DNA from 2 places in the Streptomyces sp. TLI_146 genome. Region 2 is predicted to be linked to the other one. Evidence: riboswitches for the same ligand, from Rfam matches in the RefSeq annotation. Region 2 holds a riboswitch; the other holds the start of a gene.
The links. Region 2 has a riboswitch for cyclic di-AMP ahead of BX283_RS18300 (transglycosylase family protein). Riboswitches for the same ligand answer to the same signal wherever they lie in the genome.
Positions count from the first base shown of each region.

Region 1: it holds a riboswitch for cyclic di-AMP, as region 2 does, so the genes downstream of both, BX283_RS22305 (M23 family metallopeptidase) here and BX283_RS18300 (transglycosylase family protein) in region 2, are expected to answer to the same signal.

Region 1 covers NZ_PJMX01000001.1:4,951,948-4,956,152, forward strand. Annotated here, with positions in the region: gene BX283_RS22295 (hypothetical protein) at 1-210, shown strand, start outside; gene BX283_RS22300 (PP2C family protein-serine/threonine phosphatase) at 386-1,465, shown strand; cyclic di-AMP (ydaO/yuaA leader) riboswitch at 1,635-1,783, shown strand; gene BX283_RS22305 (M23 family metallopeptidase) at 1,795-2,874, shown strand; gene BX283_RS22310 (aldo/keto reductase) at 2,936-3,880, shown strand; gene BX283_RS22315 (PrsW family intramembrane metalloprotease) at 3,893-4,205, opposite strand, start outside.
Region 2 covers NZ_PJMX01000001.1:4,071,462-4,075,666, forward strand. Annotated here, with positions in the region: gene eno (phosphopyruvate hydratase) at 1-1,077, opposite strand, end outside; gene BX283_RS18300 (transglycosylase family protein) at 1,520-2,200, opposite strand; cyclic di-AMP (ydaO/yuaA leader) riboswitch at 2,203-2,449, opposite strand; gene BX283_RS18305 (transglycosylase family protein) at 2,664-3,650, opposite strand; gene BX283_RS18310 (cytochrome P450) at 3,782-4,205, opposite strand, start outside.

The sequences.
Region 1 (4,205 bases), 880 kb from region 2:
CTGCTGATCTGTCTGTCCCTGCCGCTGGCACTGCCCCTGTCGCCCGCCCCGCCCTGGGTGACCGCGCCCTCGTACACGAAGGGCGGCGTCCCTTCCGTGCACGGCGGCCCCGCGGCCCGGCGGCACGCCCGGGGGACCTGTGTACGGGGGCGGGCCGGGCCCCGCAGATGCCGGGCGCGGCTGATCGCGACCGGCGCGGAGCGGCACTGAAGCCGCACCCGGTTGGCGGAGGTGGGCTCGCCGCGTGCGGCCGCGCCCGACACCCTGGGTGGGGCGCGGGACGTCGGTGGCCCTGCGGACGGGCTGGAGGCCACAGGTGCGGCAGCGATCGGACGGCGGCGGCCGGGACGGCTCCCGGCGGCTCGCCCTCGTGCGCGTGCTGCCCATGCTGCTGCTGGTCGTCGGGGTCGTCCTCGACGTGAGTACGCCGCCCGATCTGACCGCCGCCGCCCTCTTCGCCGCCGCGCCCCTGATCGCGGCCCCCTTCTTCGGGCCGGTCGGCACCGCCGTCGCGGGCGCGTCGGCGGTCGGGGCGGTGCTGGCCACGGAGTATCTGCACGACATCCCCAGCACCGGCGAGGCGGTCAGCGAGCTGTTCACCGTCACCACCGTCGGCGCGCTCGCCCTCTTCATCAACCGCATGCTGCGCCGCAGCGGCGAGCGCCTCGCCTCGGCCCGGGTCATCGCGGAGACCGCCCAGCGCGCCGTGCTGCCGACGCCCGCCGAGCGCATCGGGGGCCTCCAGGTGGCCGCGCGGTACGAGGCGGCCCAGGCCGACGCGTTCATCGGCGGGGACCTCTTCGCGGTGCAGGACACGCCGTACGGGGTGCGGCTGGTCGTCGGGGACGTGCGCGGCAAGGGCCTGGAGGCGGTGGAGGCGGTGGCCGTGGTCATCGGGGCGTTCCGGGAGGCGGCCGAGCAGGAGGCGACCCTGGAGGCCGTGGCCGGGCGCCTTGAGCGCGCGCTCACCCGCGAGGGCACCCGGCGGGACGGCCTGGACGCCGTCGAGGGGTTCACCACGGCCGTGCTCGCCGAGATCCCGCGCGGCGCCGGACCCGTACGCCTGGTGAACCGGGGCCACCCCGAGCCGCTGCTGCTCCACCCCGACGGTGCGCTCGACGCGCTCACCCCGTCCGACCCCGCGCTGCCGCTGGGGATGGCGGAGCTGGGGGTGTGGCCGGACCGGGCGGACACCTACCCCTTCCCGGCCGGGGCGACGCTGCTCTTCTATACCGACGGCCTCTCCGAAGCGCGCTCGGTGGACCCGCCGGGGGTCTTCTACGACCCGCACGAGCGGCTGCGCGGCCGGATCTTCCCCGGGCCCGACCGGGTCCTGGACGCGCTGATCGAGGATGTGCGCAGACATACGGGCGGGGGCGCGAGCGACGACATGGCGCTGCTCGCGGTGGGGCGGCCCGGGGAGCGGCAGCCGGAGCGGCGGCGGACGATGCCGGTGGTGCCGTGACCGTCATGCCGTAACGGTGTGTAGTCGAACAGCGCCCCTGCGCATAACAATTGACACACCGTCAACTCTTGCCCCCGACGATCAGGGGGAACTGCTTGGAATCCGGTCCCCCTGTCTATTAACGTTCGATAACGCAGCGCGGTCGTCCCAGCCGTCGCAGAGGCGGCACCGTGCGCACGCGCCGAATCCCGCAAGGGAACCGGGGAACCACCAACTTGGGGTGAATCGGGCACCTTCGTCCCTTCGAAGAGGTGCCCGTAGGAGACCTTCCTGCTCCGAACCCGTCAGCTAACCCGGTAGGCGAGAAGGAAGGAAAGGAGTGCGCCCCCGTGGCGTCCAACGAGCCTGCCCTCGGCACCCCGCCGGTTCCCCCCGTCTCCCTGTACGGGACCGCGCCCAGTGACACCGAGGTGTGGGAGGAGTGGAACCCCACCGAGGACTCCGTCGCCGCCACGCGCGGCCGGCACCGGGTCGTCAAGCAGCGCGGCGGGCTCGCCCGCAGCTCCACCGTCCTCGGCGTCGGTGTCATCGCGGCCGTCGGCGCGGGCGGCATGGCCAGTGCGCAGAGCAAGCCGCCGGTCTCCATATCCCTGCCCGACTCGGTCGCGGACAACCTCCCCGACGTCAAGTCGCTGCCGGGCGTGGGCACGCTGATATCCGACATCGCGGGCGACGAGAAGCCCGACACCTCCCCGGCCGCCCAGGCCGACAGAGCCGTCACGAGCGCCCCCCTCACCATGGCGGGCGTCTCCCGGGCCGATGCCGAACACGGCGCCACCGGCGCGGGCGAGGCCCTGCGCGCCCGCATCCTCCAGCAGGCCGAGCAGCAGCAGAACGACGCCGCGGCCGAGGCGAAGGCGACCGCCGAGAAGGCCGCGGCCGAGAAGGCGGCGTCCGAGGCGAAGGCCGCGCAGAGCGCCGCCGAGCAGAAGGCGGCGGCCGAGAAGAAGGCCGCCGAGGAGGCCGCCGCCAAGAAAGCGGAGGAGGCGCGGCTCGCCGAGCTCGCCAAGAGCTTCTCGCTCCCGGTCGCCTCGTACACGATCACCTCGACGTTCGGCGAGGCCGGCTCGATGTGGTCCTCCGGCCACCACACCGGCCTCGACTTCGCCGCCCCCACCGGCACCCCGCTCAAGGCGATCCACGGCGGCACGGTCAAGTCGGCGGGCTGGTCCGGCTCGTACGGCTACCGCACGGTCATCGAGCTGGAGGACGGCTCGGAGCTCTGGTACTGCCACCAGTCCTCGATCGCGGTCAGCGCGGGCCAGAAGGTGACGACCGGCGAGACCATCGGCCGCGTCGGCGCCACCGGCAACGTGACGGGCCCGCATCTGCACCTGGAGGTGCACACCCCGGGCGGCACGGGCATCGACCCGATGGCGTGGCTCCAGTCGAAGGGCCTGAACCCGTAGGGAGCGTCCGATGGCAGCGGGAGCGCGGAATAGCCGTGCCCCGACCGCCCGTTCACCCCCTATGACCTCTCTGCGCCCCCTAGGCTCCTCCGACCTCTCCGTCTTCCCGCTCGCCCTCGGCGGCAATGTCTTCGGCTGGACCGCCGACGAGGCCGCGTCGTTCGCGGTGCTCGACGCGTACACCGCCGCGGGCGGCAACTTCGTGGACACCGCCGACACGTACTCGTCGTGGATCCCCGGCAACCAGGGCGGCGAGTCCGAGGAGATCATCGGCAAGTGGCTGGCCGCGCGCGGCAACCGCGCGGACGTCGTCGTCGCCACGAAGGTCGGCGCGCACCCGCAGTTCAAGGGACTCGCGGCCCCCACCATCAAGGCCGCCGCCGAGGCGTCGCTGCGCCGCCTGGGCACCGACTACATCGACCTGTACTACACGCACTTCGACGACGAGTCCGTCCCCGTCGAGGAGATCGTCACCGCCCTCGACCAGCTGGTGCGGGAGGGCAAGGTGCGCGCGGTCGCCGCCTCCAACATCTCCCCGGAGCGGCTCGCGGACTCGCTGGACTTCTCCGACCGCGAGGGCCTGGCCAAGTACGTGGCCCTCCAGCCGCACTACAACCTGGTCTCCCGCGACACCTACGAGGGCGCCCTCCAGGACACCGCGGGCCGCTCGGGCCTGGCCGCCGTCCCCTACTTCGCGCTCGCCTCCGGGTTCCTCACCGGCAAGTACCGCCCGGGCCAGGACGTCGAGAGCGCGCGGGCCGGGAGCGCCGCCAAGCACCTGGGGACCGAGCGGGGCACGAAGGTGCTCGCGGCGCTCGACCGCGTCGCGCGGGCGCACGACGCCGAGCCCGCGAGCGTCGCGCTGGCCTGGCTCGCCGCCCAGCCGACCGTGGTCGCGCCGATCGCTTCGGCCCGTACGGTCGGGCAGCTGCCCGCGCTCCTCGCGGTCGCCGACCTGGAGCTCACGGACGCGGAGCTGAGCGAGCTGAAGACCGCCTCGGCCTAGCCACCCGCCGCCTCAGCGCAGATACGGGTTGTACGGGGAGGACCGGTCGTATCCGTACGGGTCCTGGTGTCCGTACGGCGCCGGGTGGCCGTACGGGTACGGCTGGGGCGGGATCCAGATGCGGCCCGCCGCGCCCGCCGCGTAGAGCAGCGCGGGCCCGGCCACCGCCCGGCGCTCCCACAGGTGATGCAGGAGCTCCTGTTCGCGGGCCGTGAAGTCCGGGCCCGCCTGGGTGCGGCGGGCCCGGCGGCGCAGGAACGCCAGCGCCGTCGCGAACGCCTCGTACTCCGCGACCGTCCGCGCCGCCCGCTTGCCCCCGTAGGTG
Region 2 (4,205 bases):
GAAGCCGTTGCGCTGGGCCATCTCGACGGCGTCCAGGGTCTCGGTCAGCGAACCGATCTGGTTGACCTTCACGAGCAGGGCGTTGGCGGAGCCCTCCTCGATGCCGCGGGCCAGGCGCTCCGGGTTGGTGACGAAGAGGTCGTCGCCGACGATCTGGACGCGGGCGCCCAGCTTGTCGGTGATGACCTTCCAGCCCGCCCAGTCGTCCTCGAACAGCGGGTCCTCGATGGACACCAGCGGGTAGGCGTCGACCAGGCCCTCGTAGTACTCGGTCATCTCGGCGGCCGAGCGGGACTGGCCCTCGAACTCGTACTTGCCGTCCTTGTAGAACTCGGACGCGGCGACGTCGAGCGCGAGCGCGATGTCCTTGCCCGGGGCGTAACCGGCCTCCTTGATGGCCTCGAGAATGAGGTCGAGGGCGGCGCGGTTGGACTCCAGGTTCGGGGCGAAGCCGCCCTCGTCGCCGAGGCCGGTGGACAGGCCCTTGCGCTTCAGGACGGCCTTGAGGGTGTGGTAGACCTCGGCACCCCAGCGCAGCGCCTCGGAGAAGGACTCCGCGCCGATCGGGGCGATCATGAACTCCTGGATGTCGACGTTGGAGTCGGCGTGCGACCCACCGTTGAGGATGTTCATCATCGGAACGGGCAGCAGGTGCGCGTTCGGGCCGCCCAGGTAGCGGAACAGCGGCAGGTCGCTGGCCTCGGAGGCGGCGTGGGCGACGGCGAGCGAGACGCCGAGGATGGCGTTGGCGCCGAGCGAGCCCTTGTTGTCCGTGGCGTCCAGGTCGAACATCGCCTGGTCGATCAGGCGCTGCTCGGTGGCGTCGTAGCCGACGAGCTCCGGGCCGATCTGCTCGATCACGGCGAGGACGGCCTTCTCGACGCCCTTGCCCATGTAACGGCTGGGGTCGCCGTCACGGAGCTCAATGGCCTCGAAGGCACCGGTGGAGGCACCCGAGGGGACGGCGGCACGGCCGGTGCTGCCGTCGTCGAGGCCGACCTCGACCTCGACCGTGGGGTTGCCTCGGGAGTCCAGGATTTCCCGGGCTACGACGACGTCGATGGACGGCACGAGCATCTCCTTCTGGGATGTGACGCGAATACGCCGGGCCGCGTGGTCCGGCACCCCTGAGCCTAACCGCCTCCGAGGCATCGGCCAGCCGACCGACCGGCCCGTGGGACGAAACGGGGGGCAAAATGTTCCCGAACAAAACAATCCCCCTGGCGGGGGTGGGGGCGGGACGGGTTCAGCTTTCAGCTGAGCGGGCCTCGCGGGGCGGGGGCGTGGATCGCCTGCGGGCCGCCTGTGGCTGGTCGCGCAGTTCCCCGCGCCCCTTGAATGCGCCCCTGCGGGGCGCCCTGTAGGGGCGCGGGGAACTGCGCGCTCAGCCGTCGATCACCCGCAGCCGCGAAGCGAGGGGCCCGCCCCGGACCGGGCGATCAAGGGGCGCGGGGAACTGCGCGCTCAGCCACCCACAGCCCGCAGCCGCGAAACTTAGCCCCGCACCCCGGCATCGCGCCTAGCGCAGGTGGAGCTGCTGGCCCACGTAGATCAGGTTCGCGTCCTTCACGACGTCCTTGTTCAGCTCGAACAGCTTCTGCCAGCCGCCCTTCACACCGTGGGCCGCGGCGATCGAGCCGAGCGTGTCGCCGGAGACGACCTTGTACTCGCCGTCGCCGGTCTTGACCGGCGACGGGCGGGACTCGCCGCGCGAGGCAGGCGCGGACTCGCGCTTCGGGGCCGGGGCGGCCTTGGGCGCGGCCTTGGGCGCCGCCTTCTTCGGGGCGGCGGCGGAGCCGGACGTGTCCACGTCCGGGGACGAGCCACCGGCCGTCAGGTTGCCCGCACCGGCGCAGGACCAGGCACCCGGCCCCTGCATGGCGAGCAGCTTCTCGGCGGTGGCGATCTGCTGGCCCTTGGTGGCCAGGTCGGCGCGGGAGGCGTACTGCGTGCCGCCCGCCGCGGCCCAGGAGGACTGCGAGAACTGGAGGCCGCCGTAGTAGCCGTTGCCGGTGTTGATGGACCAGTTGCCGCCGGACTCGCACTGGGCGACCGCGTCCCAGGTGGAGACCGAGGCGGCGGAGGCGGAGCCCGCGGCCATCAGCGGGGCGGCGACGGCCGCGCCGGTGACACCGGCGAGCGTGGCGACGCGGACGGCCTTGGACGGGCGGCGGTGCTTGCCCTTGCCGGAAAGCAGCATGGAGTTCTCCTCACCGACGCCTGCGAGGTGAGCTGTCGGGTTCGGGCGAGTGAGTGGCCCGGCCGCGCCCCGGAAGGCGCGTCTTCACCCCAAGCCGGTCCCCTGGGCCGTCTCGTACGTCTCGCCGCGTGGCGTACGTCCCTCAACGGCCGGGCCCGGCGCTTACCTTGGGTCCCCCGCTCCTGCCTACGGCGCATCGAGCGTCGACTGTTCCCCACGACCGACGGCAGGATTCGGCGTTTCCGGTCGGAGGGGCCCGTGGTGACGAGCGCTCCGACCGTAAACACACCAACCCCTGATGTTCAAAGGGGCACATCGGGGAGAAATCGCCCCCCGCACCCCTTCCAGAACACCCGTTTCCGCAGGTCGGGGGCGTATCGCCCGTACCGGACCGACGGGACACGCCAGTTGACGGAAAGAGACCCATGTCTCACTTGCACAGAAGTGGACATAGGCCCCTGAACTACCCCTTGGCCGGGGCCGGGTTGTCCGTCTTTGTCGGGTTCTCGTTGGGGCTCAGATCCAGGCTCTGACCGGGCAGGATGAGGTTCGGGTCGGTGCCGATCGTCTTCTCGTTCGCCTTGTAGAGCGCGGACCAGCCGCCCTCGACCTTGTGCGAGCGCGAGATGTCCCACAGGTTGTCGCCGGGGCGGACGGTGTAGTCGCCGCCCCCGGTGAGCACGTCGCCCGACTCGCGTGAGTCGGCGTCACCTCGCGAGGCGTGCCGCCCCGATTCATGCGTGCTGTCCGTATTGCCCGGCTCGGTCGTCGCGGGGGTGCCGCCCTCGGCCGGGTCCGGCGTGCCGCGGTGCTTGCCGCCGGAGGCGGAGTCCGTGGAGCCGGTGGCGGGGTCGCTGGGCGTGGTGGACCCGGGCTCGCCGCTCGTGCCCGTGGACGGCTTGGACGGCGTCGTGGAGGGCTTGGGCGCGGTGGAGACCGAGCCGGACGGCTTGGTGGGCGCCGGAGCCGTCTTGGCGGGCGCGGACGGGGTGGCGGCGTCGGGGGTCGCGGCCCCCTCCTCCGAGGGGACGTACGGCGAGGGCGTGGCGCCCGGGTCGACGGCCGGGGCGCCGGCGCCGGAGGTGAGTCCGGAGACCGCCGAGCAGCTCGTGAAGGCCTTGGGGCCCTTCGCGGCGAGCACCTTCTCGGCGATGGCTATCTGCTGCGAGCGGCTGGCCAGGTCGGGCCGCTCGGCGTACGACGTACCGCCGTAGGCCTGCCAGGTCTCCTGCGAGAGCTGGAGCCCGCCGTACAGTCCGTTGCCGAAGTCGGCGCTCCACGCGCCGCCGCTCTCGCACTCCGCGACGCGGTCCCACGTGGTCGCCGAGGCGGCGTTCGCGCCGCTCGCCGCGAAGAGCGGAAGGGCGAGGGCCGAGCCGGTCACCCCCGCCGCGACGACGAGTGCGGGAGCCTGGCGGGGTCGGCGGTGCCGTCCGTTCCCGGAGCGCATGCTGTGGCCTTCCGTGTGACTACGTCTGTGACTGACGAGCCGGGTGTGGAACCCGGTTCCCGAGTCGAGGGGTGAACGTAGCCGTACTCGAACGCTTGTCACAAGTCGATGCACCCGCGATAACGCCAAAGTCACAGTTTTGACGGACCGTCAGTTCCAGCCGGCGTGAACTCGACCGGAAGCGTGCGCAGTCCGCGCATGATGAGCCCGCCGCGCCAGCGCAAATCGGCAGGATCCGCCCCGAGCCGCAGGTCAGGAAGGCGGCGCAACAGGGTCGCCAGCGCGGTCCTCGCCTCCAGCCGGGCGAGCGGGGCGCCCAGGCAGTAGTGGATGCCGTGGCCGTAGCCGAGGTGCTGGTTGTCGCGGCGGCCGAGGTCGAGCACGTCCGGGTCGGGGAACCGGCCGGGGTCGCGGTCGGCGGAGGCGAGGACGACGAGGACCGGGTCGCCGGCGGCGATGTCCTGCCCCCCGATCGTCAGCGGCCTGGTGGCGAACCGCCAGGTGGCGAGCTCCACGGGCCCGTCGTAGCGCAGCAGTTCCTCGACGCCGGTGTCC